One region of the Yoonia rosea genome, then DNA from elsewhere that is predicted to be linked to it. Evidence: riboswitches for the same ligand, from Rfam matches in the RefSeq annotation. Region 1 holds a riboswitch; the other holds the start of a gene.

Region 1 (16,184 bases):
ACTGTGACGTGATCGCGAGGATCGAACGCCTCTGCACCAGCGGGATCGAATATCTCGACAACCACAGCTTGGGGGATTTCGGTAACAATCACATCAATATGGGCGTCAGCGCATTTCGGGGCTGCATGCATGACGATGTTGGTCAGCGCCTCTGCGACAGATATTTCACAACGCAATATATCGTCGCCCTCAAGGACCATGCCGACAGCCGCCCTAAGAGACATGACCATCGCGTCGATGTCTTCCAAGGTTTTTTGCATCTGATGGTGGCGCTTCATCACTGGAATTCAGCCATTGACTGAACGGCTGCATCGACATCCTTGTAGACGACAAAGACCCGATCCATCCGGCAGATCCGAAACATCTGCTGCACGTCGCTGCTGAGACCTGAAATAACAAGATCACCACGATGTCCGATTTTCTTCAGGACGCCAACCAGTGCCCCAAGACCCGAGGAATCGAGGAACGATACATTTCTAAAATCGATGATGACCCGATTTGCCCCGCCATTGATGATGTCTGTCACTTCGTCTTTGAACACTTTTGCGTTCGCGGCCGTCAGACGTTCGGCACCGGGTCTGATGACTGTTATGTTTTCATCAAGTATTGTTGTATGTATCACTGGGATATTTCCTTTCTAAGGCGAGGACTGTGAGATCATCTTCTAACGGTACGCCGTTGCGCCACAGGTTCAGCGCCTGCACGATAGTTTGCGGGATTTCGTCAACTCCCAAACGGGGGGGCAAGCCCACGATGTCGCCGACCCGTGGGGTGCCAAACGGTTGATTTGAATGGTTTTCGGCCTCTGCTGCCGCGTCCGAGCAAATGACCAAGGTCGCGCCGATTTCAAATTGATGCGCAGTGTTTTCATAGGTCGCTGAAGGCAACATTCCGACAGGAAAGCCGCCGTCGCCAGCCAAGCTCACACATCCGGCTGGATCGACATAGAACGCAGACGGGTACCCCGCCTGGCAGAAATCCAGACGCCCCGACGCTCTGTCGACAATGCCGCAAAACATGGTGAAATAGTCGTCGCCGCCGAACGCGCTGAAGCGTGCATTCAATGTGGCGACCATCCGGGCGGGGTCAGGCTGACCATGCGCATCGAAAGCATGCGTACGGAAATAATCCGGTGTAATCAGATGGCCGATCGCAACGGACAACAGCGATGCGTGCACCCCGTGCCCTGACACATCGACCGCGTAGAAACCCAGCTTCTCCTCATTTAGAGCAAAGTATCCGAACATATCGCCCGACACGATTGCCGACGGCACGAAAGCGGATGCGACCCGAAAGCCCATCACTTCGTCTTGCAGATTTGGCAAGAGCTGACACTGTGCGACGGCCGCTGCGCGCAGATCATCCTGGATACGCTGGTTGGTTTCCTTAATGATGCGCGTCCGGTCAGCAACTTCCGCCGCGTGATTGATCAAGCGCACTGCGGTCTGTAACCGCGCCTTTAACAATGCGGGGCTGCTTTCTTTGGTGATGAAATCGTCAACGCCGGCCAGCAAAGCCGCGTCACGTATGTCAACATCATCTGCCCCTGTGACCATAATGACATGGACATATTGATCCAGATTGAGCGCGCGTATCTCGCGGGTCAGGTCAATGCCATCAAGGTGGGGCATCTCAAGATCACTGATCACGATCTCGGCTTTTGTCCGCGCCACGAGATCAAGTGCGATATCGCCGTCCGCAGCTTCAATTGCCTCAAATCCAAGACCATTGATAAGGCTGCACAAAAAGAGCCGCTGCAGATCAGAATCTTCTGCAACGATCACTTTTAGTCGCGGTGCTTGAGTTTGCTGTAAGGTGCGGTCGAACATTTATTATCTCCTTGGCGAAGGAGATATCTTGATTAACAAAGTGTTTCATCAACGCGGGCGGCTAAGTGCGAAGCGCTTTTGGGACGAAGACCCATCCGAACGGGTAGGTCCTAGAAAAGACCCGCCTCACGCGCAATCAATGCAGCCTGTGTGCGATTGGCTGCACCCAGTTTCCGGTATAGCGTTTTCATATGCAGTTTGACGGTGGGCTCTTGGATGTCCAGATCACGGGCGATCTCTTTGTTTGACTTACCTTGGGTCAGCCCTTCAAGGACCTGCAACTCGCGTGTCGTCAACTTGTCCGCCAAAGGGTTCGTTTCAACGTCATCCACCGCCGTCATAAAGTCGAGCGGGGCATATTGTTCACCCATCGCCATGAACTTTACTGCGTTAACCAGTGATTTGGCCGGTAGTGACTTGGGCACAAACCCCGAGGCCCCCGCTTCTAAAGCTGCTTCTGCGACCTGCTTGGTCGCTTCTCCTGAAATCAGTGCAACTTTTTGACCTCGACCCATTGCAATAGCTGACTTGAGACCTTCAAGCCCGTTCATTCCGGGCATGTTGTAGTCCAGCAAGATGAGATCATAGGGCCGATCGTTCTGAATGCGCTCGGCCGCTTGGGCAAAAGTGCCGACGGCCTCAGTCTCCATGCTGCCTTCGTTTTCCAGAAACAAGACCAGCGTGTCTCTGAGCAGATCATGATCATCGGCGATTAGGACTCTCATTGCGCTTCCTCGTGAATTCAGCACCCAAATAACTGTCGACTATGACCAATCAATGGCACAACTTTTAGAAGAATAAGGCGTCTTAACTCTTTTGGATAGTGTAGCTACCGCATCGGGTATGCCATCCAACGCGTTTGAGATGTGCATGCATCATTTGCGCGGAACCGCTGTCCCTCTGCTCGGTTGCGATGGACCCTTTATTGTTCGATCAAGCAGTACGCAAAATTGCATGAAAGCACGAGTGATGACACATATCCGAAAAGCCGTTTTTCCCGTTGCAGGGATGGGAACACGTTTCCTGCCCGCGACCAAGTCCATTCCCAAAGAAATGCTGACATTGGTTGATCGTCCTTTGATCCAATATGCGGTGGATGAAGCACGCGAAGCTGGCATCGAGGAGTTCATCTTTGTTTCTGCGGCAGGCAAAGGCGCATTGGAAGACTACTTTGATACGGCCGCTGCGCTGGAAACACGATTGCAGGCGGCAGGCAAAGCAGACGCACTTGCCGCCCTTGAACCGACGCGCATGCCCGAGGGTGCCTTGACAATTCTGCGTCAAGCCCAGCCCCTGGGGCTTGGCCATGCTGTCCGCCAAGCCAAGAGACTGATTGGAAACGAGCCCTTCGCAGTTATCCTGCCTGATGATGTGATCAAGGGCGAACGCGGTGCATTGGCGCAAATGGTTGATGCCCATCGCGACATCGGCGGGCATATGGTTGCGACCATGGACGTTCCGCTTGCGGAAACACACATGTATGGCATTCTCGACGTCAAGAAAGAGGCTGGCGCGCTTGCCTATGCACGTGGCTTGGTTGAAAAACCCCGCCCCGATCTGGCGCCGTCAACAAAGGCGGTCATCGGTCGCTATATTCTGGACAGTGCGATCATGGATCGCCTTGACGCTTTGTGCCCCGGCGCAGGTGGCGAGTTGCAACTGACAGATGCAATCAATGCTGACGTCAAATCTGTGGGTGTCACCGGATATTTGTTTGAAGGACAACGGTTCGATTGCGGGTCGGTCCAAGGCTATGTTCAGGCCACTGCATCATTCGCCTTAAGCCGGGCAGACCTGCGCGACGCATATGCAGCCTTTGTCGATCAGCGCTCCCGACCGCTGCGTTTGGTCGCCTGATTTGGATCAAACCGACACGCATGCCCCGCCGACCTATCCGAATGGATAGGCCGCTATCCCCATGCCCGCGTGATTTCGGATTTTTTCAATGTCAAAAGAGTGCGGTAAAATTAGAGGATACCCCATGTTCAGCCACTTCAAAAAAATTACACTTGGTCTGTCACTGGCCGTTGGATTGGTTTCAATTTCGATGGCACAGGAGATGGCAGCGCCGTCCGGCGATGTTGTGTTGGCTGTGTCTGGTGATCTCTCAATGACCAATGATGGCGACCAACTGCTTCTTGATCTTGATATGTTGATGGCATTGCCAGCCACGACATTTGAGACCTCAACCATTTGGACTGACGGCGTGCATGAATTTACAGGCGTCTCACTCGCAGACTTTGCCGCCAGCATCGGTGTAGAGGCCGGGCAGTTTCTGGCGACGGCGATCAATGACTATACGGTTGAGATCCCCTTCAGCGATGCGGTCGCGGATGGACCTATCATCGCTTATCTGATGGACGGCAACGCAATGTCTGTCCGCGACAAGGGGCCGCTCTGGGTGATCTACCCATATGACAGCAACAGCCTCTATCGCTCGGAAGTAGTGTATTCGCGCAGTATATGGCAACTCGACAGGGTGAAAATCGTTCAGTAACCCTGTAGGTCAATTGAAAGTCTTCAATCGAAGGGACCTCTGAGGTGTTCACGACCATTTTGCCACGCAATCGCAAGGGCCGCAGGATTGCGCTCCTAGCGGGCTTTGTCGCAACATGCTCGGTTGCTTTTCTCGCTTTTAACGTGTCGCAGGAAATCCGCCTGCTCGGCTCTGCCCAATCAGACAATGTGCAGTGGTCGTTGGTTCAAACGCAGGTTGAATTTCTTGACTTTGTACAAGAAGTCGAGGCCGATCCTGTTGACCCGGCGCAGATGCGGCAAGAGTTCGATGTCTTTTTTAGCCGCATAACAACCGTCAAAGAGGCGACTGTTTTCGAAGGTTTGCGCGCTGATCCAGCAGTCCGTCAGCATCTGGAAACACTGACCGCGTTTCTGGACGAAGCTGTAAGTATTATTGATGCGCCTGACGATGAACTCTTGCGGCAAGTTTCGCGTTTGACGTCCATGGCGCTCGAGATTGCGCCAACAGTGCGCGCTCTGGGGAACTCCGGGCTTGATCTCTATGCGAGAGAGGCGGACTTCCAACGTGAAAAAGTTGCACGCACGATGACTCAATTGGCCGTTGCTATTGCCGCGCTGATTGCTGTGCTCTTGTTCGCAATTCTCCACCTCTACCGTCTGAACGCAAATATTTACCGCCGGGAACAAGAGAACAAACAAACGTCGATGCGGATGAGCACCGTCATGGGCACGTCTCTTGACGGCGTCATCGTATGCGACGCCAATGGGCTGATTTTGCAGTTCAGCCCAGCAGCCGAAGGAATATTCGGTTTCAAAGAAGAAGACGTCCTTGGCCAAGAAATCGGATCTGTCATTGTGCCCGATCACATGCGCAAAGCGCATGACGCCGGCATGGAGCGTATGCGCGACAAAGGCGAAAAACGCGTTGTCGGGAAAGGGCGCGTCAAGCTGGAAGCCAAGCACCGTGAGGGCCACATCTTTCCCGTTGAGCTTGCAATCCAATCAGCAACGACCGACGAAGGAGAGATCTTTGTCGCATTCTTGCGCGACATCTCAAATCGCGTTGCAGCAGAGGCCGAACTTGTCGCGGCGCGTGACAAGGCGTTAGCTGGAGAGAAACTCAAGACCGACTTTCTGTCCACAATGAGCCATGAGATCAGAACACCTCTCAATGGGCTTTTGGGAAACATGAGCCTGTTGCGCGACACAACATTGAGCCCCTTGCAGGAGCGGTATGTCGGCTACATGGAAACGTCCGGTCGCCTCTTGATGAGTCACATCTCCGATGTCTTGGACATTACGCGCTACGACGCGGGAAAGCTCAGCACGCGGTCACGACCGGTCGATATTTCCGCTTTGCTGCAGGATATTGTGGATAACCAAAAAGGCACGGCCACAAGGAATGAGACTTCGTTAACTTGGCGTTGGCGCGGCGAACCGATGAACAGGGTTCTATCCGACCATGACCGGCTTCAACATGTCCTGATGAACCTGATCGGCAATGCTGTGAAATTCACCCGGCGTGGAGAGGTTTCGGTCACCGTCGAAAACGTTGGCGAAGCGGACGAGACTGAATTGCTGATCAAGATTGCAGACACCGGGCCTGGTATATCAGCGGACCTTGCTGAGCGTATTTTTGATGATTTCGTCACCGGCAACGTGGCGTATGACCGTGAAGCCGGCGGGACCGGATTGGGCCTGAGCATCGCAAAACGTTTCGTCGATGCACTGGGCGGTGAAATTGGTGTGGAGAGCGTGGTTGGTGAGGGCAGTACCTTCTGGGTCAAACTGCCGGTCACGCCGGCCGGAGAAGCGGATGACAAACCAAAACGACCAGCGATCCTGCTGCCGACAAGGCCCCTCAATGTGTTGTTGGTCGAAGATAATGAAATCAACCGCATCGTCGCCCGTGAGATGCTGCAGGCCGAGGGACACTTGGTTGTTGAGGCCCATGATGGACCACAGGGTGTCGCGGCTGCGGCCGAGACCCATTTTGACCTCATCCTGATGGATATCAGCATGCCGATTATGGACGGTCGCGCAGCAACCCGGGCCATACGCAACAGCAATGGTGCCTGCAAAGATACCGTCATTGTTGCCCTCACCGCCAACGCCATGCCCGAGGAGCAAAGGGAGTTTCTTGCAGATGGCATGAACGGCATCCTGACCAAACCCCTCTCGCGCCCCGCGTTGCGTGATCTGCTTGGCCAAATTGGTCGTCCATCAAGTCACGAGACACACGGCATGATCGATACCGGCCATAGCGATCAGACACGTGATACACTGGGTGAAGAGGCCTTTGTGAAACTCAGGTCTCGTTTTGTGACCGAAGTCGATGAATTTCAAGACTGGCTAGAGTCCGGCGAGGTCCATGATTTTCTTGAGATATCCGCACGGGCCCATAAAGTTGCAGGGAGCGCGGCGGTATTTGGCGCAGGTCCGTTGGGAAAGACACTCAAGCAAATTGAGAGGGCTGCCAAAGTGGGAAACGTCGACGATATACGTGATAGTTCAGCGCGTTTCGCCGCCAGTTGGATCCAAACAAAGGCTCAGCTTTCGCAGTAAGTTTCCGGACACTTAGCTTCCAGAGACATGACGGCAGTTCGATCATATGGCGTACAATAGCCGCGATACAGAATTGCAGACACTGTCGAACTGGATTGTTTGGGTGATGCCCGCATTGTTCGCCGCTCCGCCCCGGAGGCCTTGATCCGCAACCGGCATTGTCTTCAAGCCTTTTTTCCGCCTGGATCACCCCAACAGGTGGGCAACGGTGCACCAGTTTCCAAATTCTGGGCGACAAACTGCGTCATCAGCTCATAGAGCGGCAGCATGTTGATCTGCCTGCAACGGCAACATTTATGCGTGCCTTTTTCAATAGGTCCGCCCGAAAGCGCCGGCACCCGTTGGCTGCCGGCACATTACGGTCACACGGTCCTGATGCAGCCCCTACTCTGCCGCTTCCAGATAGTCTGTCATCGGCGGGCAGGTGCAGGTCAGGTTGCGGTCGCCCCAGACATTGTCGACGCGGTTGACCGGTGGCCAGTATTTGTCGATCCGGAACGCACCGGGCGGGAAACACCCCACTTCGCGTGAATAAGGCCGGTCCCAGTCCAGCACGAGGTCTTCCATCGTGTGGGGAGCGTTCTTGAGCGGGTTGTTGACCGCGTCGATCTGGCCATTTTCGATCTGGGCAATCTCGGCGCGGATTGCCAGCATCGCATCGCAGAACCGGTCAAGCTCGGCCTTGGTTTCGGATTCCGTGGGTTCCACCATCAGCGTTCCGGCGACGGGCCAGCTCATCGTGGGGGCGTGGAAACCGTTGTCGATCAGGCGCTTGGCGATATCGTCTACTGTCACACCGGCGCTCTCCGCAAAGGGGCGTGTGTCGATGATACATTCATGCGCCACACGGCCGGTCGGGCCTTTGTAGAGAACATCAAAGGCCCCTTCGAGCCGTTTGGCGATGTAATTGGCGTTCAGGATCGCAACGCGCGTGGCTTGCGTCAGCCCCTCACCGCCCATCATCAGGCAATAGGCCCAAGAGATCGGCAAAAGCGAGGGCGAACCGTAAGCCGCCGCCGACACCGCCCCTTCCCCGCCGTTGGGATCGCCGGGCAGATGCGGGATCAGGTGTGATTTCACACCAATCGGGCCCATGCCGGGGCCGCCACCACCGTGGGGAATGCAGAAGGTTTTGTGCAGGTTCAGGTGGCTGACATCGCCCCCCAGATCACCGGGGCGCGACAGGCCGACCATCGCGTTCATATTGGCCCCGTCGATATAGACCTGACCGCCGTGCTCATGAGTGATTTTGCACACCTCGGTCACCGTTTCCTCGAACACGCCATGGGTCGATGGATAGGTGATCATGCAGCCTGCAAGATTGTCGGCGTGCTGCGCGGCTTTGGCGCGGAAATCATCCAGATCAATATCGCCTTTGGCGTCCGATTTAATCGGCACCACGGTCCAGCCGACCATCTGCGCCGAGGCGGGGTTCGTCCCGTGCGCGGACATCGGGATCAGACAGATGTTACGGTGCCCCTGTCCCTGCTCTGCGTGATAGCGCGCAATCGTCAAAAGCCCCGCATATTCACCCTGTGCACCGGAATTGGGCTGCATCGAAATCGCGTCATAGCCGGTCACATCACAGAGTTTCGCCGACAGATCGTCGATCATTTCGTGATAGCCTTCGGCCTGATCGCGGGGCGCATAGGGGTGCAGCAACGCGAATTCATCCCACGACACCGGCATCATCTCGGCGGCGGAATTCAGCTTCATGGTGCACGACCCCAGCGGGATCATGGCGCGGTCCAGCGCCAGATCACGATCCGCAAGGCGGCGCATATAGCGCATCATTTCCGTCTCGGCGCGGTTCATGTGGAACACTGGATGCGTCAGATAGTCAGACGTGCGGATCAGCTTTTCCGGCATGTGATAATGCGGTGTATAATCCTTGTCCGCCCGCGTGATGCCAAAGGCGCGCCAGACGGCCTCGATTGTCTCGGGCCGCGTGCGTTCATCGAGCGTAATCCCCACGCGGGTTTTGCCCACGGCGCGCAGGTTGATCCCTTCGTTCACCGCCGCGGCGATGACAGCCGCCTGCAACGGCCCGACATCGACCGTTACCGTGTCAAAAAATGTGGCAGGACGCACGTCAAAGCCCGCGTCTTTCAGTCCCTCAACCAGCCGCGCGGTTTTGCGGTGAATGCGTTGGGCAATGGCTTTCAACCCCTCGGGGCCATGGAAAACGGCATAGAACCCTGCCATCACCGCCAAAAGCGCCTGTGCCGTACACACGTTGGACGTCGCCTTTTCGCGGCGGATGTGCTGTTCGCGGGTCTGCAAGGACAGCCGGTAGGCGCGGTTGCCGTGACTGTCGATCGACACACCCACAATGCGGCCGGGCATAGACCGTGCATAAGCCTTTTTCGTCGCCATATAGGCCGCGTGCGGGCCGCCATAGCCAACGGGCACGCCAAAACGCTGGGTGCTGCCGATGGCGATATCGGCGCCCATCGCACCGGGTTCTTTGAATAGCGTCAGTGACAACGGGTCAGCCGCAATCACACCAATGGCGTTCTCGGCATGCAGGGCTGCTATCTGGTCGGTGAAATCACGCAAATGCCCGTGGGTCCCGGGAAATTGGAAGATCCCGCCAAAGACCGCCGCGGCGTCCAGTGTGTCCGGATCACCCACGATCACCTCGATCCCCAGCGGTGCGGCGCGGGTCTGGATGACGGCGATGTTTTGCGGATGGCAGTTTTCGTCGACAAAGAACGCTTTGGCTTTGCTCTTGGCGACACGCTGCGCCATGGTCATTGCCTCGGCGCAGGCGGTTGCCTCGTCCAGCAGGGACGCGTTGGCAATCTCCAGTCCAGTCAGGTCGGAGACCATGGTCTGGAAGTTCAACAGGGCCTCAAGCCGGCCCTGTGAAATCTCGGGCTGATAGGGCGTATAGGCGGTGTACCACGCAGGGTTTTCGAAAATATTGCGCTGGATTGCGGGGGGCGTGACCGTGCCATGATACCCCTGCCCGATCAAAGACGTCAGCACCTTGTTCTTTTGCGCCGTCTTTTTCATACTACGCAGCAACTCTGCCTCGGACAGCGGCTTGCCGAAGTCCAGCGGGTCTTTCTGCCGGATCGCGGCAGGCAATGTGTCGTCAATCAGCGCATCAAGGTCTTTTGCCCCGACCACTTGCAGCATCTGCACCATTTCGGCCTGCGAGGGTCCGATATGGCGGCGGTTGGCAAAGTCATAGGGCAGATAATCGGTCGGGGTAAAAGGCATGTCAGGCTCCGCGCGTGTTCAGGCGATCATTGCGTTATAGGCTGCTTCGTCCATGTACTCGTCCATCTGTGACGGGTCGGACGGCTTGATCTTGAAGAACCAACCGTCCCCGATGGCGTCGTCGTTGGCGAGGGCGGGATTGTCGGCAAGGGCTGTATTCACTTCAACGATTTCACCGTCCAGTGGCGCGAGGATATCAGACGCGGCCTTGACGCTTTCGATGACCACGATCTCGTCGTCCTTGGTCACGGTCGCGCCGACTTCGGGCAATTCGACAAAGACGATATCGCCCAGTTGGGTCGTGGCGTGTTCTGTAATCCCCACGACGATCAGATCGTCTTCGGGGCGCAGCCATTCATGTTCTTCGGTGTATTTCATCGGGGCTCTCCAGAGTTAACGTTTGAAATTGGCAGGTGTAAAAGGCATCGCGGCAACAGTCAGCGGCAGGCGCTTGCCGCGCAATTCGCCCCAGACGGTGGTGCCGTTGGCTGATAAATCCGTGGGCAGATAGCCCATCGCAACAGGTGCGCCGACGGTGGGACCGAAACCGCCTGAGGTGATCGCACCTATCTGGGTGGTGGCCTCTTCACTTGCAAAAAGCGGCACACCTTCGCGCATGGGCGCACGGCCTTGCGGCAGCAGCCCCACACGTTTGCGTGCGGCACCTTCCGCCAGTGCCGGCAAAACCACATCCGCGCCAACGAACCCTCCAGCGCGCGCGCCACCTGTGCGGCGGACCTTCTGGATGGCCCAACCAAGGGCGGCCTCGGCGGGGTTCGTACCGGTGTCGATATCATGTCCATAAAGGCAAAGCCCCGCTTCAAGGCGCAGACTGTCGCGTGCGCCCAACCCGATGGGGGCCACGTCCTGATGCGCCAATAGCGCCTCTGCCAACGCCACCGCCTGATCCGCAGGGACCGAGATTTCATAGCCGTCCTCGCCGGTGTAGCCTGACCGCGAGACCCAGCATTCCGCGCCCGCGAGTGTCAGCGTCGCGACATCCATAAAGCGCATTCCGGCCGCGCGGGCGTCGAGGGTGGACAGCACAGCCTCGGCCGCCGGCCCCTGGAGCGCCAAAAGCGCGCGGTCGGTGATTTCGGTGACGGTCACATCCGTCAGTTCCGCCTGCATATATGCGATATCCGCGGCCTTGCAGGCGGCGTTCACAACGATGAAAACATGATCGCCACCGTTCGCCAGCATCAGATCATCACGGATACCACCCTGCGCATTGGTGAAAAAACCATAGCGCTGACGGTTTTCAGCCAGACCCAGAATATCCACGGGGATCAGCTGCTCCAGTGCCGCAGCCGCACTGGCGTAATCGGCACCCGTCACGCGTACCTGCCCCATGTGGCTGACGTCAAACAGACCTGCCTTTGCCCGCGTGTGCAGATGTTCCTGCAGCACGCCCATCGGATATTGGACAGGCATGTCGTAGCCTGCAAAAGGCACCATTTTTGCCCCCAGCGAAAGGTGCAGCGCATGTAGCGGGGTTTGGTGCAGATCAGACATCGTCAGGCCGTTCCTTCTTTCCGGCCGACAGGATCTTGCGATCAAACGGCACCACATGGGCACGGCAGCGGATGCCGACGTGCGTGATGCCCCCTCTGTCCTGATGCCTGAGATTGCTATCCCTTCGGCGGGCAGCGACCTGCCACTCTCCAGAGTCTTCTTACCTACGTCGGTCCTGTGGCCTGAGAGTTTCCGGGGCGGTTGCTCCTTCGGCACCAACTGGGTTGGTTCTCCCGACGTCGATTGCGACGCAACTTGCCCCGTTCCCGACCTGCGCGCAAGAGATTCGATGCACGCGAAACCTCTAAATGATCGGCAGTTCCGGCGCGGCACGGGTCGTCAGCAAACGCCCCCCTGCGGGTGTCACCACGATGTTCTCTTCATGCACCATCATCAGCCCGTCACCGTAAGACACAGAGGGTTCCAATGTGATGACCATATTCTCTTGCAAGACCGTCGCATCAAAGCCCGCGAGCGAGGGTTGTTCGGTCAGTTGCAGTCCCAATCCGTGCCCGAAGCGACCTATGTCACCCCCGCTGTCTTGTATCTCGGCGATCACTGCGTTCATTGCGGCACAAAGGGCCTGACAGGTGGTTCCGGGGCGCGCTGCGGCAATCCCCGCTTGGGTCGCGCGCCAAAGCACGTCATAGGCGCGTTTGGCCATGTCATCGGCCCGCCCGATTGCCCAGTTGCGATCAAAATCACAATAATATCCGTCACAGACCATGCCACTGTCCAGCATCAGGATATCGCCCTTTGCCAGCGGTGTGCCGTCCGGCGGCGAGATGACATCCGCATAGCCCCCCTGTGCCGCTGCCCCCACCACATAGGGCGCACCATCGGCCCCCTGTGCCAATGCAGCGCGCCGAAACTCACGGAACACAGCATCAAGCGGCGTGCCTTCTTGCGCAAACGCGGGCACCTGCGCAAAAGTCGCCGACCCGATCGCGCAGATCTGGGCAAGTTTCGTAATCTCGGCGTCGGATTTCACCATCCGCAGGCCTTGCACCAGCGGCCCCGCGTCCGTGACCTGAAGGCCCGGCAATGCTGCCATCAACCTGTTCCAATCTGCCAAAGGCATACGCAGATGTGTCTCGTGGCCCAGCATGATACCGATCTTTGTACAAGGCGCCAACAGCTCAGTCAGCAAGCTGATCCCGTCATCCGCAGGACAAGGCGCGCACCATGTGCGGATGTCGTCCACCCATGTCTGACGCATAAGAGCCGCACCGATTTCCGGGATGATCGCGACGGGCTTGCCTGCGTGCGGCACAAAAACAAACCATGGCCGTGTCGGGCTTTGCCAGAACAGGGTTTGGAAGCCGGTGAAATAGGTAACTTCTGCTTCGGTCATCAGCAACAGGCCATCAAGTCCCTGCTCCGCCATCTCTTCCTGCGCGCGCGTTGTACGTGTGCGATATTCAGCCTCCGGAAACCCGCGTGTCGATGGTGCCGTCATCTGGGCACCGTGCCTGATATCGCGCGCCCGCTGTGTTTGAAAATCTGGCCGAACCCCTGCAGGTCATCCATGATCCCTGCCCTGCGCAAACACGACCAGAACTGCGCCTGATTTGAGGTAATGACCGGCTTACCTACGATCTGTTCGATCTCGTCGACGACCTCAAGCGCGCGGATGCCGCTGCAAGACATAAAAATCGCATCCGCATCCGGGCGGTCGAGGTCCAGCGCAAACTGCTTCCAGTAACCGGGGGTGACGCGCCCGAATTCAACGCCGGTTGCCAGTTGCAAACCCTGAATATCCAGCACGTCAAAACCCGCTTGCGCCAGATAAGCGGCCTCGGCGGTGTTGATCTCGTCCAGATAGGGCGTGCCGACGACGATCTTTTGCGCGCCCACTTCACGCAACGCATCCATCACACCGGTGACAATGCACATAGGCTGGGTCCATGGCGCGCCTTTGCGGATTTCGCGAAAGACGCTTTGCTCGCCGCAGATAATCGAGCCGGAGGTGCAGCAATAGCTGATCACCTCGGGGCGCATATCGGGCTGCAGGCGCGCGGCGGCATCGGCCATATCGTCGATGTGTCGCGCCAGCGTTTCATTGGTGGTGTGATCATCCGTTTTCAAACGGGTGAAATGGACGGCCACACCACCGGGGGCCATATCCATGCAATCGGCCTCACAGGCCAGATCGGTGGACATCAGGATAAACCCCAGCCGCGCGCGATGGTGCCGGCCTGCGTCCATTTCGGGTGTACGGGGTTTGGACAGGATCATGCCCAAGTGTTAGGTCGCCGCGCGCAGATTCCAAAACGAAATCTGCGCGCCTGCCATAATCAATCGCCGTCGGCGACACCTTCTGCCCGCTTACGCGCACGGCGTGCACGGAAGCTTGGCAAAAGTACCAGCACCGCGGCCAGGACCAACAAACCCAATGTCATCGGGCGTTCTAGGATAAAGCCAAGGCCCTGATAAAGCTGCATCGAGCGGGCAAAGTTGTCTTCCAGCATCGTGCCAAGGATGAAGCCGATCAAGAGCGGTGCCAGAGGATAATCCGCAAACCGCAGGATCGTAGCGACCACGCCAAAGCCCACAAGGATCAAGAGCTCGGTCGCGTTATTCTGCCCGATATAGGCCCCCATCAGCGTAAAAAACAGGATGAAGGGGATCAGGTAGTTACGCGGGATCGACAGGATTTTGGCGATATAGGGGATCAGCGGCAGGTTCAGCACCAAGAGCACCAGATTGCCGATGAACATCGAGATAATAACAGCCCAGAAAATCTCGGGCGTGTCCGTCATCAGACGTGGCCCGGGGGTCACATTCAATGCAATCAACGCGCCCAGCAGGATCGCCGTCGTGCCGGAACCGGGGATACCCAGCGTCAGCAAAGGCACGAATGACCCCGTGCAAGCCGCGTTATTGGCTGTTTCCGGCGCAGCAAGGCCCTTGATTGACCCTTTGCCGAATTCGGCCTGCTCTTCGCCTTTGGCAAGGTTGCGTTCCACAGCATAGCCGAGAAAAGACGCGATCGTGGCCCCCGCACCGGGCAGAACGCCGATGAAAAAGCCCTGAATAGACTGACGCCCGATCACCGGCAGCATCGCCCGCCCCTCAGCGCGCGAAAAGCGCAGATTGGTGATCTTGTTGCTGCCGCCTTCGGCATTGCTTGCGCCGCGTGCGGGGTTCAGTACAAGAAAAAGCGCCTCTGGCAGGGCAAACATCGCCATCGCCAGTGTGATAAAGCTGATGCCGGACTGCAGGTCCATCATGCCCATGGTAAAGCGCGGCATGCTGAACAATGCGCCCTCGCCGACGGTGGCAAGGATCAGACCCAGCAAGGTCATCATCAGTGCCTTGCCGACCTGCCCCGTGCCCGCAAAGGCCGCGATGGCAGAAAGACCCACAACCATGAGCGCAAAATACTCGGCCGAATGGAACAAGAGCGCGACAGACGACAAAGCCGGCGCAAAGATCATCAAGAGGATCGCCCCGATCGTACCGCCCGCAAAACTGCTGACGGCGGCGATGGTCAGCGCCTTGCCTGCCTGCCCCTTGCGCGCCATCGGATAGCCGTCGAAACTGGTGGCGACGGTCCCTGCCACACCGGGCGCATTCAGCAGGATCGACGAGGTCGAGCCGCCGAAGATCGCACCGTAGTAGACGCCGGCCAACAGGATCAGCGCCGCGGCCGGATCACCTAAAGTGATCGCCACTGGGATCATAATGGCGATAATCGACATCGGCCCCAGCCCCGGCAACATGCCGATGAATGTTCCGATCAGACAACCGAACACCACCATCAGGATGTTCTGGACGGAAAAGGCCGCTTCAAGGCCAATCATAATTCCTTCAAGCATGACCTACATCCCCATGAAAAACGGAAACGGACGCAAGAAGATGCCAAGCACCTCTTGGACCAGATACCACACAGAACCGGTGGCGAAGACCGCAACGGGGATCATGATGTGAAACTTGCGCTCACCCAGGATCGCGCTGCCTGCGGTCAAAAAAACAGTGGTCGAGATCAGAAAACCTGCAGGCCGCAGCATCAGCGCGTAAAGCACCATCAACGCAAGCAACATCAGGGCCTGACCGAGTTTGTATTCGTGCAAACGGCGATAGTTGATTTCAGTGGCCGAGGGGCCCGCGTCGCTGTCGTCGGTCTTTTCCAGACCCAAGAGCACAACCAGACCAACGATAATCCCAAGCACGGCCAGCACCTTTGGAAAGGTCGAGGGCCACACAGGGTTACGTTGCATAAAGGGGGGAAGAAGCTGATCCATCGTAAAGAATGCGGCATAGCCATAAACGCAGCAAAATAAGACAAAGATCAGCGCGATCCAACGATCCAGCGCCATGAATTCCCCTCCCTGAAAATTCGTATAGTGGAACCGTCCCGCATGATTGCGGGACGGCATAGAATTGCGGCTTGGTTCTTAGAGAAAGCCGAGTGTCCGCATCAGGTCACCGATTTCCTGCTCCTGGTTGTCCAGGAATGTACGGAAATCATCACCGTTGTTGTAGATGTTGACCCAGCCGTTACGCGCGCGCACTTCTTCCCATTCGGGTGTGTCGTACATCGCAGCGATAGCGGCCTGCATCTTC
Region 2 (16,184 bases), on a different contig from region 1:
CCGCATAGACACCGCCAAAAGCGTAAAGCGCATTCAATGCGTCACGGTAAAACATCGACCCCACGAGAAAGTTCAGCAGGCTTTTGCGGTGGAAGACCGACCGCAGCGTTTCCATTAACTCGCCCCAAACCGCGCCCAGTTTGGTGGACTTCCGCGCGGCTTTGGGATCGTCGCGCACGAACATAAAGAAGGGGATGATAAAGATGACGTACCAGATCGCGATGAAAGGTCCGACAAAGCGCGTGCCCTCACGCGCCTCTGGGTCCAACCCGAACAGTGGCGCATTGCCCAAAAGGGTGACGCCCTGATCATTCTCGGCAAAGAGCAGGAGCATGATGAAAAGCGAGGTCACGCCGCCCCAATAGCCAAAGGCCGCACCCGAGCCGGAAATCCGCCCGACTTCTTTGTCATTGCCCAGCGATGGCAGGATGGCGTTCACAAAGTTCAATGCGCTTTCCGCAGCAAAGAAGCCCACGTAGAACATCACGAGGACAAGGATGAGCGACGATCCGTCCGGTGTCAGCCCCCACAACATGAAGGTGGTCACCACATAAATGACCGAGAAGAACGCGATCCACGGCATCTTGCGGCCTGAATTGTCCGCGAACGCGCCCAGAAAAGGCGCAGTGAACGCAATCAGTAGCCCCGCAACGGTTTGGCCCGCTGACCAGACCCATTGCGCCTGCGCATCAGCCGCGCTTTCCGACATGCCTGTGCTAAAGAAATACTCGGTCGCGACCACGGCGAAATAGGGCCCAAAGATGAATGTCAGGCCGAGCGTATAGAAAGGCTGCGAGGCCCAATCGAAGGCCATCCACCCCCAGATGCGTTTCTTTGCGACTGCCATGTTCTTGTCCCTGCTCTTCCCTGAAGGGATAAGACACAGATAAGCCTATGGCTGGCAAGAATTCTTTATTGCGACGTGCCGTCGTCCTCGGGTGGCCAGGGGCGGGTGTTATCCGCATCGATCCAGGCTTGCACCCATGCGGGCTTTTCGGGCGAGGGTTGATCCAAGCCAACAGCCGCAAACACGCGGGCCGGGTTAATGATGCCGTTCTTGCCTGTCACGGCCGACCGGAATAGGGCTTGCACAGCACATTCGTCGCCGATCCATATCGTTTGCTCGATATAGAAAAAGCGGTCGCTCCAACCGATGGCCTTGCTGACGATACGGAACTTGACGAATGGCCGGATCCGCTTGCGATACCGGATCGATGCCCCGGCGATTGTGAGGCCCCACCCATTCTGCCGCAGGGCGCGCAGCAAGCCCACGCGCTGGGCCAGTCCTGTCCGGCCAAGATCAAGAATGGTCAGGATACGCCCGTTGTTCATTTCAAGATAATAATCAATGTCCTGCGGCCAGCAGCGGTGATGCGACACATGGCTGCCCAAAGGGTGCAGCGGGGGCATCTTCTTGGCTTTGAGAACCTCTTTGATCACGCGGATAATGGGGTACATGGGCGGTATCCTTTCTGGCTCTCGGGGAATGCGCCCACCTGACGTGGACGTCAACTTTAACCTCGCGGCACCCCTTGGGCTTGTCGTGGCGCGCGCAAGCGCTTAGATCGTGACAAACTGTTCAAAAAGGCCGCATCCATGCTGACAATTATCCAAGCCCTTCTGCTGATCATTGGCGTGATCCGGTTCTTTGTTATCGCGCATTTCATCATGAGCTGGCTGATCCGGTTTGAGGTGTTGAACATCCGGCAGGAATTTGTGGGTCAGGTCTGGTACGGGTTGGAGCGTGTGCTGGAGCCGATTTACAGCCGCGTCCGCCGGTTTATGCCCGATCTGGGCGGGATTGACCTGTCTCCGATCGTTGTGCTGGTCGGCCTTGAAATCCTGCGTATCTTCTTGATCAACAACATGTTCGCATTCGCCTAGTCTGGTTTTTGCCGATTGGGGGTCTAATTTCCCGCAAAGAGTTGCGCTGGGGCAGAAATTGCTCAAAACTATATGCATTGGGGCAACGTGGCGGTTCGAAATGCCGCCACAAAATGGGAAAGAACGACATGGGTTTTCTTAATCTGAGCAAAAAAGGTATCGCAATCGCGCTTTCGGCGCAGATGGTGCTGGCCACGCAGGCGGTAACAATGGCGCAGGCCGAGATGCTGGGCACAGATGCAGCGATCAGCAAATACACCGCTTTGGCGAACCGCAACGCGCTGATGGACGAAATGCAGCGTGATGAGGTCCGCGCCGAGATCGAAGCGCTTGGCGTCGATCCGGCCGAGGCCGAGGCGCGTTTGGCAGCGCTGTCCGATGCCGAGATCGCGACGATGCTGACGCAGATGGAAAATGACAGTGCCGGTGCCGATATCGTGGGCACGCTGTTCACGATTTTTGTAATCCTGCTGGTCACTGACCTGCTGTGCTTTACGCGCTTCTTCAACTTTACGCGGTGCGTCCGCTAGGCGCATTTGTGAAACGCTTTGCCTGCCTGCTGGCCCTGTGCTGGCTGGCGGCCTGCGCGCCACCCTTTGATCCGGATGAACGTCTGTCATTTGATGCGCCGACACGGGCGCAAATTGAAGGCGTGCCACTGATCCAGCAAGAAGACTTCTTCTGCGGTCCCACCTCGATCGCGATGGTCATGCAATGGGCGGGGGCGGATATCACTCAAGAAGAGGTCGCCGCCCTTGCCTTCAGCCCCGGCGCGGGCGGTACCTATCTGGCGGATATGATCGGCAGCAGCCGCAGGTTGGGCCAATTGGCGGTTGAGATTGATAACTTTGATCAGCTCTTGACCGAAGTGACCGCAGGCCATCCGGTCATTGTGTTTCAGAACCTCGGGTTCAGCGTGGTGCCTGTGTGGCATTACGGCGTTGTGACGGGCTATGATTTTGCGCGCGATGAGGTCTATCTGAATTCCGGCCAGCAAGACCAGATGGTCATGCCCTTTGCGGTCTTTGAACGCACGTGGCGGCGGGGCGATTACTGGGGGCTTGTGGTGCTGCCACCTGATCAACTGCCCGCCAGCGCGGACGAGGCCGAGGTGCTTTCTGCTGCTGCCGCGCTTGAGCGGGTCGCGCAGTATGAGGCAGCCGAAACGCTCTATCAAACGGGTGCTGCGAAGTGGTCCGACAACTGGCTTTGGCAATTCGGCCTTGGCAATGCCCGCTATGCGCAGGGTGAGCTGCGCGGCGCACGGCAGGCGCTGCGCCGTGCCCGCAGCATTGATCCCTCAATTCCCGAAGTCCGCGCCAACCTCGCCTTTGTCGAAAGCGAAATCGCGGGTTAATTCCCCTCATGCGTCCCCCACGTAACCCATCGGAAATCCCGCATGGCGTAAATGTGCTGCTTGCGGTCGCGCATGACCTTTCAGTTGCAAGGGACAAATGGTCTATATTCGGGCAACGCACCTTGGAGGTTCCCGATGTCAGATCCCATTACCTTTACGCTGGACGGCGAAACCGTGACCGCGCAAGCGGGTGAAACGATTTGGGAAGTCGCCAATGGACGCGGCCTGATCATCCCGCATCTGTGCCACAAACCCGCGCCCGGTTATCGGTCTGACGGCAACTGCCGCGCCTGTATGGTCGCGATCGAAGGCGAGCGGACTTTGGCCGCGAGCTGCATCCGCGAACCCTCCGAAGGGATGGTCGTGACCACGGACCAACCCCGCGAAACACAGGCGCGCCGCATGGTGATGGAGCTTTTGGTCGCCGACCAGCCTGCCCAAGAGGTGGCCCATGATAAATCCGCGCATCTGTGGGATATGGCCGCAAAACAGGATGTGTCCGAAAGCCGCTTTCCCAAAGCCGATCCCGAACACATCCCCCTGCTGGACGACAGCCATGTGGCGATGTCCGTGAACCTTGACGCCTGCATCCAATGCGGGCTTTGCGTGCGGGCCTGCCGCGAAGTGCAGGTCAACGATGTGATCGGCATGGCGGGGCGCGGCGGCAATGCCTATCCGGTATTCGACATGGACGACCCGATGGGCGCGTCGTCTTGCGTGGCTTGCGGCGAATGTGTGCAGGCCTGCCCGACAGGCGCACTGTTGCCTGCGACGGTAACGGATGAAAACCAGATGGGCGACACGAAAGACTTTGACCGCGAAGTCGAAAGCGTCTGTCCGTTCTGCGGTGTCGGGTGCCAGATCAGCCTGAAGATCAAAGACGATAAGGTGAAATTTGTCGAAGGCATCAACGGCCCTGCCAACGAGGGGCGGCTCTGCGTCAAAGGGCGTTTCGGGTTCGATTATATCCACCATGATCACCGCCTGACCAAACCGCTGATCCGTCGCGATGATGCGCCTGCCAAGGGCCTGAACGTGGACCCCGGCAACTGGCAGACCCACTTCCGCGAAGCCACATGGGACGAGGCGCTTGATGTGGCCGCCAAAGGCATGGCTGATATCGGTGGCACAGGTGTGGCCGGTTTCGGCTCGGCTAAATGCACCAATGAAGAGGCTTATCTATTCCAGAAACTGATCCGGCAGGGGTTTGGTCACAACAACGTCGATCACTGCACGCGCCTGTGTCATGCGTCATCGGTTGCCGCATTGATGGAAAACGTAGGTTCGGGCGCTGTGACCGCGACCTTCAACGAGATTGAAAACGCGGACGTTGCTATCGTCATCGGGGCCAACCCGATTGAGAACCACCCCGTCGCGGCGACCTATTTCAAGCAGTTTACCAAACGCGGCGGCAAGCTGATTGTCATGGATCCGCGCGGTCAGGCGCTCAAGCGGTTTGCATCCCATATGCTGCAATTCCGACCTGGTGCCGATGTGTCGATGCTGAACGCGATCATGCATGTGATCGTCGAGGAAGAGCTTTACGACCGCCAGTATATCGAAGCCTACACAGAAAACTGGGAAGCAGAGAAAGCGCATCTCGCCGATTTCACACCCGAAAAAATGGCCAAGGTCTGCGGGATCGAGGCGGAGGTTTTGCGCGATGTCGCACGGACTTTCGCAGGTGCCAAGGCGGGCATGATTTTCTGGGGCATGGGCGTGTCCCAACACATCCACGGTACAGACAACGCGCGCTGTCTGATCAGTCTTGCACTGATGACCGGCCAAGTGGGTCGCCCCGGTGCTGGCCTGCACCCGCTGCGTGGACAGAACAACGTGCAAGGCGCCTCTGATGCGGGCCTGATCCCGATGTTCCTGCCTGATTATCAGCCGGTGGGTGATGACGGGGTGCGCAGCGCGTTTCAGGAAATCTGGCAAGAAGGCACAATTGATCCCAACAAGGGCCTGACTGTTACGGAAATCCTTGATGCGGTGCACGCAGGTGACATTCACGGCATGTATATCTTGGGCGAAAACCCCGCGATGTCCGATCCTGATGTGGAACATGCCCGCGACGCGCTGGCGAAACTGAAACACCTTGTGGTGCAGGACATCTTTATTACCGAAACCGCGAACTATGCCGATGTGATCCTGCCTGCTGCCGCCTTTGCTGAAAAATCCGGCACGGTCACGAATACCAACCGCCAAGTGCAAATGGGCCGCCCTGCCGTGCCGCCACCCGGTGAGGCACGCGAGGATTGGTGGATCACAACCGAACTTGCCAAGCGGCTTGGCCTGAATTGGACCTACACCCACCCGCGTGAGGTGTTTGGCGAAATGGCGCTGTCGATGAAATCGCTGTCCAACATCACGTGGGACCGGCTTGAGGCGCAGAATGCCGTGACCTATCCGTCGCTATCGCCTACGGACCCCGGCCAGCCGATCGTCTTTGGCGATGGTTTTCCCCGCGCTAACGGGCGTGCGCGTTTCACCCCCGCGAGTGTGATCGCGCCGGATGAAGCACCCGATGCGGAATATCCGATGATCATGACGACGGGTCGGCAGTTGGAGCACTGGCATACCGGCTCCATGACACGGCGATCACGCGTTCTGGACGCGGTTGAACCGGAGGCGAACTGTTCCCTGCACCCATCGACCCTGCGCAAGTTGGGTGTTGAGCCGGGCGGGATGGTCACCGTATCGAGCCGCCGGGGCAGCATCACCATCATGGCCCGCGAAGACCGGGCGGTTGCCCCGGATATGGTCTTTGTTCCGTTCGCCTATGTCGAGGCGGCGGCGAACGTGCTGACCAATCCCGCGGTCGATCCTTATGGCAAGATCCCCGAGTTCAAATTCTCTGCCGTGCGCGTCGAAAAGGCCGAAACCACCGTTCCGGCCGAGTGAGAATCTGCGTATCTAACGCCGGTTTAGGGGGCGCTATTGAATAGCACCCCCGCAACAGCCTAGCCTTTGGCTGAGTGCTGGGCCGCTTTTTGCGGGCTCTGCAAGACTAACCAAAGGAGACGCGCAATGCGCAGATTGACCCTGATTGCGGCCCTCTCGGGGCTTGCCCTGCCGGCTTTTGCTGATGACGCAGCCCTCTTGATGGGCGTTGACCGCTATCAGGAATTCAGCAGGGTTGGCGATGCAACAGATATTCTGGATGCCTCGGATGAATTGCGGGATGCCGGTTATCAGGTCACCACGCTCTCCAACGGGTCCGCGCGCGACATGAAGCGTCTCGCGGAAACACTGGCCGATGACGCGCTGGGCGCGGATCGTCTGGTTGTTGCGCTCTCTGGTCGTTTTGCCACGGATGGCACACGGACATGGTTCCTGGCGCAGGATGCGCAGACACCCACACCATTCGGGCTGGATAGCGCAATATCGGTAGATACTGTTCTCGATGTCCTCGCACGCACGCCCGGTCAGGCGGTTCTTGTGCTGGGGTACGATCAGGACGGGTTCAGTAGTTTCGGGCGATATCTGCGCGAAGGCGTCGGCACTCTTGATGTGCCGCAAGGGGTGACTGTGGTATATGGCGAGCCCGACAGGGTTGTCGGGGTTTTGACCGATGCGGTTACAGTACCGGGCGGCGATGTCATGGCCTATGTGCGCGATAACCGGCGTTTAAACACGCTGGGCTTTCAGCCGCAGAGCCTGATCATGCAGTTGTCTGATACGGTTCCGGCGCCAAACCTGCCGCAAATCGAGCCTAGCCTGACCGCATGGACAAACGCACAAAATGCAGACACTGCCGATAGCTACCGCGATTTCATCTTCGAATATCCCCGCAGCCCTTACGCTGACGAGGCGCGCCGCCGTCTGGACCAGATCGAAAATGATCCCATCAGGCTTGCGCAGATTGCCGAAGACGCGCTGAACCTGACCCGCAACGAGCGGCGCGCGATCCAGCGCAATCTGACATTGCTGGAGTTCGATACGCGGGGCGTGGATGGTATCTTTGGCCCCGGCACACGCGGCGCGATCCGCAATTGGCAACAAAACAACGGGTTTGCACAGACCTCCTATCTGACCACCGAGCAGATCAACCGGATTGATGCGCAGGCCAGCCGGCGTGCCGCTGAAATCGCAGCCGAGGAAGAGCGCGCGCGCGAACAAGCCCTGTCACTGGATCGCGACTATTGGGAAGAAACCGGTGCGCGCGGCACGCCAGCTGGCTACCGGGCCTATCTGGAACGCTATCCCGACGGTATTTTCGCGGATGAGGCACGCAACAGGCTTGCTGCGCTGGATGAAGCAAACAATGAGGCGGCCAATGATGCCGCGCGGGCACGCGAGGATGCGCTGAATATCAATCCTGTCCTGCGTCGTTTGATCGAGAACCGGCTGCAGCAACTGGGCTTCAATCCGGGACAGGTCGATGGGCGGTTCGACAGCGATACGCGGCGTGCGATCGGGCGCTATCAGGCGCAGGGAAATCTGACATCGACGGGGTATCTGGATCAGGCGACGCTGGCGCGTCTGCTGGCTGATACGTTCGGTCGCTAGGCGCATTCCCTTTCTGTCGCATAAAAACGGGCGCCCCGCTTGCCGCGGGGCGCCCGTTTTCAATTCCGGTGTGCGTTAGTCTGCGCGCACGTATTTTTCGGCAACAAGCCGGACAAATCCCTGATTGCCCTCAAACAGGCGCACACCGACAATGTAGGTGCCTTCCTGCAAACGTACGGCAATCATGCTGTCCAGCCCGTCGCCATAGTCGTCGTTCAGCCCGATCTGACGGCCCAGATCATCATAGAGCACCAGCCAAGGGTCGCTGTTGCCGTTCGCGATGGCTTCGAGCACCAAGAGGCCTGCGCCTTCGAAATCAAGGCTGAACCATGTGACATCTTCGGTCGCCTGCACGTCCTGGCGGGTGCGCGAGGTCAGCACGCCAAGATCGGTCACAGGGACGCTGCCGTCCAAAGGTGGTGCGGCCTCGCCACGGGCATAGAGCGCCTGCAAGGCTTCTTCCGCATCATAAGGGTTGATGGAAAGGGTGATCGGCGCGTTGTCATCGCTGAGTGCCGTCACGCCAAGGCAATATGTGCCAGCAGCGAGAGTGTCGGTGACATCAAGGCGGGAGTTCAAGCCGTCATAGTCGTCATTTTCGTCGATATAGGTCTCGCCCGGGCCATAGAGGGTGATCACGGGATCGGCGGTTTCATTTTCCGCTGTGATCGTGATTGGTGTCTGACCGTCAAGTTCGAAGCTCCAGAACGGCACCTCTGCCGCGGAGGCCGAAACGCTTTCGCCAAGTGTGCCGTACGGCACGGCTGTGTCACAGCTGCCTGTTGGGGTGCTTGACGGCGTGCTAATGCCGTCTGTCAGCGACTCCTGTTCCTGACGGGCAATGCGGACGAATGCGGTCATCGGGCCGCCATCATAGCTGCGCACCGACATGCAGTAAGTTCCTGCGTCAAGCGAGGTTTCCGCACGCGAGGCGGAGTTGCCGCCAGAATCATCATCAGAAAGAATGATATCGCCGGTACTGTCGAGGAGGTCGATGACCGGATCACCCGACCCACGCCCTGCGGCCTCAACCCGGATATCTGTCGGGGCGGAAAGGGTGAAAAGTGACATATATTCATTGCCGCCCAGAACTAGCGCCATTTGTTCGCGGTAGGCTAAGGATGTGGTAATATCAGAGCTTTCTTCATCGCCGCCGATCCACTGACCGTTGTTGCCAAAGCCTCCGCAGATGTCTTGGGCCAATGCCGGTGATGCGGTGCCCAGCATGAGGGCAGCTATGGCAGATGTTTTAAGTGTGGGGCGGGTCATGGAATAAAGTCCTTTGTCTTCAAGAAATTTGGAGTGCCACAAAGTAGCGTGATGGAACTCAGTATGACTAGCGAATATTACAGGTTTACGAAGGTGCGATTGTGACTTTTACCGGTTTTCTTGCAGATATTTTGATGAGATTGGGCTGATGGAAAAGAAAAAGGGCCGTGCCAGCGGCACGACCCTTTTCCCTGTTACTGCTATCGCAGGTTTAGCCCTGACGGGCTTTGAACCGGCGTTGCGTCTTGTTGATAACATAGACACGGCCCTTACGGCGCACGACGCGGCAATCGCGGTGGCGCTGCTTGAGCGAGCGGAGGGAGTTACGTACCTTCATGGGGTCGTTTCCTATCTGTCGCGGCGCGCGGACTGCGCCTTGGGTTACATTAACGGGCGGTAAGCCCGATGAATTCATGGTGGACGATACTGGGATCGAACCAGTGACCCCTTCGATGTCAACGAAGTGCTCTACCGCTGAGCTAATCATCCATGCCTTCTGCGTTTTACGACACGTCCCATAACGAAATAGGACGCGGGCAATCCGCGTCAGTCGTGCGGTCTATAAAAGGAGTCGACAAAGGGATCAAGGGCTTTTGGTATTTTCCCGAAATGCGCTATCTGTTGTGCTGAAGGGACGAAAATATTGCTTAAAACGGCCTACACTCTGACCCGACCTCAGGTGCGCACCACAAGCGTTGTCTTTGCGTCGCCCCATAGCGGGCGAGATTATCCTGACGCGTTCTTGCGCCGGTCGGTTCTGAATGCAAGCGAGATCCGGTCGTCCGAGGATGCCTTTGTCGATCAGCTTTTCGCCGCCGTGCCTGACCATGGCGCACCGCTGTTGACGGCAACAGCGCCGCGCGCCTTTCTTGATCTGAACCGTGGTGTTGATGAACTTGATCAGGCCCTGATCGAAGGGGTGCGCCGCAACGCACACAACCCGCGCATCGCCAGCGGGCTCGGGGTGATCCCACGTGTTGTGGCCAATGGTCGCCAGATCTATCGTGGCAAGCTCACGCTGGCCGAGGCGCATCTGCGCATTGCGCAGTACTGGCGTCCCTACCATGACCAGCTGCAGACCTTGCTGGATGAAAGCAACAATGCCTACGGCGAGGCGATTTTGATCGATTGTCATTCCATGCCCCACGAAGCGCTTGAGAACGTAGGCCCGCCGGGCAGTGCGCGTCCTGATGTGGTTCTGGGTGATCGGTTTGGCTCCACCGCCGCGGCATCTGTTGTGGAGCAGGTGGAGGCCGCATTTACAAGTGCGGGTCTGCGGGTGGCGCGCAATATGCCCTTTGCGGGGGCCTTCATTACGCAACACTACGGCCGCCCGTCACGCCAGCAACACGCCATTCAGGTCGAGGTTGACCGCGCGCTTTACATGAACGAACGTACATTGGAACTGAACGCAGACTTCACGGCCTTTCAGGCGCTCTTGTCAGGTGTGATCGCCGAGATTGTCGATATCGGACGTGTTGCGGACCAAAAGGTTGCGGCGGAATAGCCGCGGTTAAGACAGCCGCGCTATTTTCATATCGTCCAGACGTTTGCTGAAATCCTCCGGGCTGATGCCTGTCGACAAGGCACGCGCTATGAACGCGGCCTGTGTTTCTGGCGCAATTCCGTTTGCGGGTGGATCGCGGTCAAGGTTGGTCGGGAAAGAATAGCCTTCTGCAGTGGCCGATATCGCTGCTTTGAGTTCCGAGGGGCTCAATTTGCCATCTGCTATCGCTTGGGCAGCAAATGGGAACACCAGCCTGCACATTTTGTCGCGGTCAATCGTTTCCATCGCCCGCCCGAAGGCTGAGGAGACCTGCAAGAGATTGGCGAAACGATGGATATCCTTGCTGGTGTTCGCGCCTGCTGCGTGAAACAGCGCAGGGTTGAAAAACAAAGTGTCGCCCTTTGCGAGCGGCAGTTGGATATAGCGTTCTTCAAACAACGCCCTGAAATCGGGCCTGCGCCAAGCGGCATATCCCGGGCGGTAGGCCTGCGAGAAAGGAAGTAGTTTCGTCGGGCCGCTTTCCAGCGGCATATCGCAATGCGCAACTGCCCCCTGAAGTGTGAGGACTGGTGAAATCTCATGCACATGGGCGGGATAGGACGCGCAGATCTCGGCGGTTTGAAAGCCCAGATGATAATCGCGATGCGCTTGCTGCGCGGCTCCGCCGGGATGGACGAGGTTCACTTGCGCGGTCATCTGGTAGTTGGGGCCAAGCCATGCCTCGCAAGCCGCATCAATCACGGTATTTGCGAAATAGCGGAGGAAGACATCGGGTGCCGCTTCGCAAAGTTTTTGCAGCGAATTCCAGACCCGATCATTCGCACCTGCCGCCGCGAAATGGTCGCCTGCGCCGTGCGCGCCCGCCTTTTCATTTGCAATGATCTGTTCGTAAACGCGGGTGGCCTGATCCAGAACACTGGTGTCCGCAAAGGTCTTTTTGAGCGCGATGACACCTGCACCTTCCCGCAGAACGCGGGCCCATTCTGCCAGGATTCGCTTACGGGTTCCCTGATCTTCAAGGGCAGGGCGGAGTGCTGCCATATCATAAACCGGAATACTCTTTTCGATGGCGGAGGCAAAAGGCACATCCACGCCGTGTGTAGTCTGATCAATCAACGCGGTGAAATCCGCGATATCACAGGCATCGGGATCATAATAAGCGGCGGTGGTGTCAAAGACGTGGTTCAAGTCGTGCCCTCGCTGTGTCTGCGCCGGTCGAGCGTAGCGGACATTCGTTTTTGTAAAAAGACTAATTCAGGCGGGGGTGGGTGGGTCAAGACCCACCTTACGCCTAGCGCAGGGCGCGTCCTTTGATGATCGCATCCTTGCCAAACTTCTCACGGATTCTGTCAGCGGCTTTTTCGGCATCGGCCCGTTTTTGCGCGCCGGGGTCGAGCAAATCACCTTCGCGGTCGGCTTCGGCGGCAGGACTTATCTCGGACAGCCCCACCCCCAGAAGACGAAATGGCCCGCGTCCGCTGACCTGATCGAACAAGCCGCGCGCCGTGCGATAGATGGTGTCGGCAATCTGGGTCGGATGGCGCAGGCTTTGGCGTTTCGAGATCAGTTTGAAATCCGAGGTTTTCAACTTCAACGTCACCACCCGTCCCGCTTTATCCTGCGCTTTGGCGCGTGCGCTGACCTTTTCGGCCATCCGCCACAGGTGGCCATCCAGAATATCCACATCGCCGGTGTCTTCATTGAACGTTGTCTCGTTCGACAGCGTTTTTACAGGGCTATGGGGTGAAATCCGCCGCCCGTCCTCGCCGCGGGCAAGGCTGTAGAGCCGCTCGCCCATGCCGCCGAACCGGTCATGCAGATCCCGCCTGTCCCAGCGCAGAAGGTCGTCAAAGGTACGAATCCCTGCGCCCTCGAGGCTGGCCTGTGCGGCCGGCCCGATGCCCCAGATCAGGCGCACGGATTTGGGGCGCAGAAATGCGGTGGTTTCTGCCTTGCCGATAATCGAGAAGCCGCGTGGTTTGTCGAGGTCCGAGGCCACTTTGGCGAGGAATTTGTTGTGCGACAGCCCGATTGATCCCGTCAGCCCCAGTTCGTCTTTCATCCGCTTGACCAGACGCGCCAGCATGACCGCAGGGGGTGCGTGGTGCAGGCGTTCGGTGCCTGTAAGGTCCATGAATGCTTCATCCAGTGACAAGGGCTCAACCACCGGTGTCAGTTCATCCATCATCGCGCGGATGGCGCGTGAGGCCTCGGTGTAGGCGGGAAAGTTGGGGCGGACGACGACAGCCTCGGGGCAAAGCTTGAGCGCCTGAAACATCGGCATGGCAGATTTGACGCCCTTGATTCGCGCCACATAGCAGGCGGTCGATACAACGCCGCGTCGCCCGCCACCGATGATCACGGGTTTATCTGCGAGATCGGGGTTGTCGCGTTTTTCCACCGAGGCATAAAAAGCATCGCAATCCATATGCGCGATGGTCAGGTCAAACAGCTCCGGGTGCCGCGTCACCCTTGGACTGCGGCATTGTGGACAACGGGACTCATTGTCGAATGTGGTCAGGCAATCGCGACAAAGTGCTGGCATGAAGGCAGTGTAGAAGGGGCGGGATTTGGACACAACGGCCCACACGATGGCGCGAGGATGCTGCTGGTGGCGTTGCGTCGCGAAAATGCCACGGTGCGACGGATGGCATTCCGGGCTGAAATTTCTCATTGCGTTGCGCGCCGATCTGTCTATGAGTTTCCAATAGGAAACACACCAACCGGGAGAGTCCGGTTTGGTCTGGCGCCGAAGGAGCAACCGCCCCGGTCACTCTCAGGCAAAAGGACCGGTTGGGGTGCAACACGCCGAAGAGAGGCCTTGAGTGGTCCGCCGAAGGAGCAAGCCCGATTGGGCGAATCTCTCAGGTACAGCAGACGGCGGGGGCAGATGGTAGGGAGTTTACCATGCCTAAAGTTGCTGTATTGGGCGCCGGAATTACCGGCGTCACCACTGCTTATTCACTTCACACGCGCGGATATGACGTCACCGTGTTTGATCGCCAGCGCTATGCGGCGATGGAAACCAGCTTTGCCAATGGCGGACAGCTCAGCGCGTCAAACGCGGAAGTCTGGAACCAGTGGTCCACGGTTCTGAAGGGTATCAAATGGATGCTGCAACAGGATGCGCCTTTATCGGTGAACCCCAGCCCCAGCTGGCATAAAATTAGCTGGATGGCGGCGTTTCTGGCAAATATTCCGCACTATAAAGCGAACACCGTCGCAACCGCGCGGATGGCGGTGACGGCGCGCGCTGGTCTGGCGGAAATGGCTGATCATGCAGGGATTGATTTTGATTTCACGCCGGCAGGGATCTTGCATTTCTACAAAACCGAGAAAGATTTTGCCCATGCGCGCAAGGTCACGGAATTGTTGGCCCAAGGCGGATTGGCGCGACGCGAATTGAGCGCGGAAGAGACGCTTGCCAAAGAACCGACCTTGCGTGGCGGTATTTTGGGCGGGTTCTGGACCGAGAGCGACAGCACAGGCGATATCCACAAATTCACCGTCGGTCTGGCCGCGTGGCTGCGCCGACAGGGTGTGCAGTTTGAAATGGGCCATGCGGTCGACGATGTTGCGGCCGATGCGGATGGCGTGACTGTGCGGGCGCGGACCGAGCAGCGTTTTGATGCGGTGGTTGTTTCTGCCGGCGTTGCGTCACGCGGTTTTGCAAAGAAACTGGGTGACCGCGTGAATGTTTATCCGGTGAAAGGCTATTCCATCACGGTCAACCTGCCTGATGCGCAATCTCAGGCGGCGGCACCGACGGTTTCGCTGTTGGATGACAAGGCCAAGATCGTCACTTCGCGCTTGGGGCGTGACCGGTTCCGCATTGCGGGGACCGCAGAATTCAATGGCGAAAACCGTGATATCCGTGCGGATCGTGTGAAACCGCTGGTGCAGTGGTGCGAGGCGCACTTCCCCGATGTCAGCACGGAAAACGTCGTGCCTTGGGCAGGGCTGCGCCCGATGATGCCCAACATGATGCCGCGTGTTGGTGCCGGGCGTCATCCGCGTGTTTTCTATAATACCGGGCACGGGCACCTTGGTTGGACCCTTTCGGCGGCAACGTCCGATCTCGTTGCAACTGCGGTACAGTCGCGTGTTTTCGCGCCCAAATCGCACAGTATGCAACAGCATACATTGAAATCAGCATAACAGCTACTTATCTATCCTTCATAATTATGAGGGATAGATACATGCCTATTGAGAACCTTTTATCCGAGTTTCTGGGCCAGAATGTGCTGTGGCTTTTGCTGGCAGTGTTCATCATCGTCTGCATTATGGCCGGTGTTCGCATCGTGCCGCAGTCTGAGAAGTTCGTGGTTGAACGTCTTGGTCGTCTGCGTTCAGTGCTTGGCCCCGGGATCAACTTTATTGTCCCGTTTCTGGACCGTGTGCGTCACAAGGTATCCATACTTGAGCGCCAGTTGCCGTCGATGAACCAGGATGCCATCACATCGGACAACGTGCTGGTCCAGGTCGAGACATCGGTTTTTTACCGCATCATCGAGCCTGAAAAGACCGTATACCGGATCCGTGATGTCGATGGTGCGATCTCGACCACTGTGGCCGGTATCGTGCGGTCGGAAATCGGCCGTATGGAACTGGATCAGGTACAGGCGAACCGTTCGAGCCTGATTGAAGCGGTACGGACCCAAGTCGCCCAGCAAGTAGATGACTGGGGTATTGAAGTGACCCGCGCCGAGATTCTCGACGTCAATCTGGATCAGGCAACGCGTGAAGCGATGCTGCAACAGCTGAACGCCGAACGTGCACGTCGCGCGCAGGTGACAGAAGCCGAAGGTAAGAAGCGCGCTGTGGAGCTGCAGTCCGACGCGGAACTTTATGCCGCCGAGCAGGACGCGAAAGCGCGCCGTATTCTGGCGGATGCCGAAGCCTATGCGACGCAGGTGGTTGCCGTGGCGATTGCAGAAAATGGTTTGGAGGCGGCGCAGTATCAGGTGGCCCTCAAGCAGGTTGAAGCCTTGCAAAAGCTGGGTGACGGTACCGGCAGTCAGACTGTTATCCTGCCCGCCAATGCGCTTGATGCCTTTGCCAATGCATTCCAGATGCTGAAAGGACGTGGATAATGCCGCTTTGGACAGAATGGTGGGTGTGGATGTCGGGGGCTTTGATCCTCGCAACACTCGAGGTGTTGATCCCGGGCTATATCTTTCTGGGGTTCGCGATTGGCGCGGCCATGATGGGACTGCTGATCCTCTTCGGGATATCGGCGTCAGGCTTTGCGCTCACGCTGGTCATCTTTTCGGTGCTGTCGCTGATTTCCTATCTGGTGATGCGGAAATACTTCGCGCTGAAGACCGGACAGGTCAAAATCTGGGAAACCGACGTCAACGACTGATCTTTTGCTTCAGACCTTAAGATCTGAAAACCCCCGGCCCTAGTGGTTGGGGGTTTTTGCTTGTGGTGATGCCAGTTCCGCCAGAATGCTTTGTGCTGCGGCCTTTGGGTTCGCGGCCTGCCAGATCGGGCGGCCCACAACCACATGGTCCGCGCCGTTTGCGATGGCCTGCGCCGGTGTCATGACCCGTTTTTGATCCCCAAGGGCTGCACCTGCGGGCCGCACGCCGGGGGTGACGATCAGTTTGCCTTCCGCTTCGGGCAGGGCGCGGATCAGTGCCGCCTCTTGCG

The links. Region 1 has a riboswitch for glycine ahead of gcvT (glycine cleavage system aminomethyltransferase GcvT). Riboswitches for the same ligand answer to the same signal wherever they lie in the genome.
Region 2: linked by a shared signal. The riboswitch ahead of B0B09_RS14450 (D-amino acid dehydrogenase) and the one ahead of gcvT (glycine cleavage system aminomethyltransferase GcvT) in region 1 are both predicted to bind glycine.

The regions. Positions count from the first base shown of each region.
Region 1 is NZ_FTPR01000001.1:702,254-718,437, reverse strand. It holds gene B0B09_RS03410 (ATP-binding protein) at 1-260, opposite strand, end outside; gene B0B09_RS03405 (STAS domain-containing protein) at 278-622, opposite strand; gene B0B09_RS03400 (PP2C family protein-serine/threonine phosphatase) at 600-1,829, opposite strand; gene B0B09_RS03395 (response regulator transcription factor) at 1,940-2,554, opposite strand; gene B0B09_RS03390 (UTP--glucose-1-phosphate uridylyltransferase) at 2,799-3,686, shown strand; gene B0B09_RS03385 (putative pterin-binding protein) at 3,811-4,326, shown strand; gene B0B09_RS18090 (hypothetical protein) at 4,506-4,772, opposite strand; gene B0B09_RS03380 (ATP-binding protein) at 4,791-6,872, shown strand; gene gcvP (aminomethyl-transferring glycine dehydrogenase) at 7,257-10,100, opposite strand; gene gcvH (glycine cleavage system protein GcvH) at 10,119-10,478, opposite strand; gene gcvT (glycine cleavage system aminomethyltransferase GcvT) at 10,494-11,615, opposite strand; glycine riboswitch at 11,776-11,861, opposite strand; gene B0B09_RS03360 (M24 family metallopeptidase) at 11,920-13,074, opposite strand; gene B0B09_RS03355 (maleate cis-trans isomerase family protein) at 13,071-13,853, opposite strand; gene B0B09_RS03350 (tripartite tricarboxylate transporter permease) at 13,913-15,436, opposite strand; gene B0B09_RS03345 (tripartite tricarboxylate transporter TctB family protein) at 15,440-15,937, opposite strand; gene B0B09_RS03340 (tripartite tricarboxylate transporter substrate binding protein) at 16,016-16,184, opposite strand, start outside.
Region 2 is NZ_FTPR01000002.1:635,572-651,755, forward strand. It holds gene B0B09_RS14385 (MFS transporter) at 1-847, opposite strand, end outside; gene B0B09_RS14390 (acyl-CoA thioesterase) at 913-1,458, opposite strand; gene B0B09_RS14395 (YggT family protein) at 1,597-1,884, shown strand; gene B0B09_RS14400 (PA2779 family protein) at 1,998-2,414, shown strand; gene B0B09_RS14405 (PA2778 family cysteine peptidase) at 2,423-3,241, shown strand; gene fdhF (formate dehydrogenase subunit alpha) at 3,377-6,145, shown strand; gene B0B09_RS14415 (peptidoglycan-binding domain-containing protein) at 6,272-7,753, shown strand; gene B0B09_RS14420 (PPC domain-containing protein) at 7,829-9,022, opposite strand; gene ykgO (type B 50S ribosomal protein L36) at 9,234-9,359, opposite strand; tRNA gene B0B09_RS14430 (tRNA-Val) at 9,437-9,511, opposite strand; gene B0B09_RS14435 (N-formylglutamate amidohydrolase) at 9,666-10,529, shown strand; gene B0B09_RS14440 (phytanoyl-CoA dioxygenase family protein) at 10,536-11,717, opposite strand; gene B0B09_RS14445 (DNA polymerase IV) at 11,821-13,074, opposite strand; glycine riboswitch at 13,244-13,331, shown strand; gene B0B09_RS14450 (D-amino acid dehydrogenase) at 13,437-14,687, shown strand; gene B0B09_RS14455 (SPFH domain-containing protein) at 14,729-15,622, shown strand; gene B0B09_RS14460 (NfeD family protein) at 15,622-15,894, shown strand; gene pyrF (orotidine-5'-phosphate decarboxylase) at 15,934-16,184, opposite strand, start outside.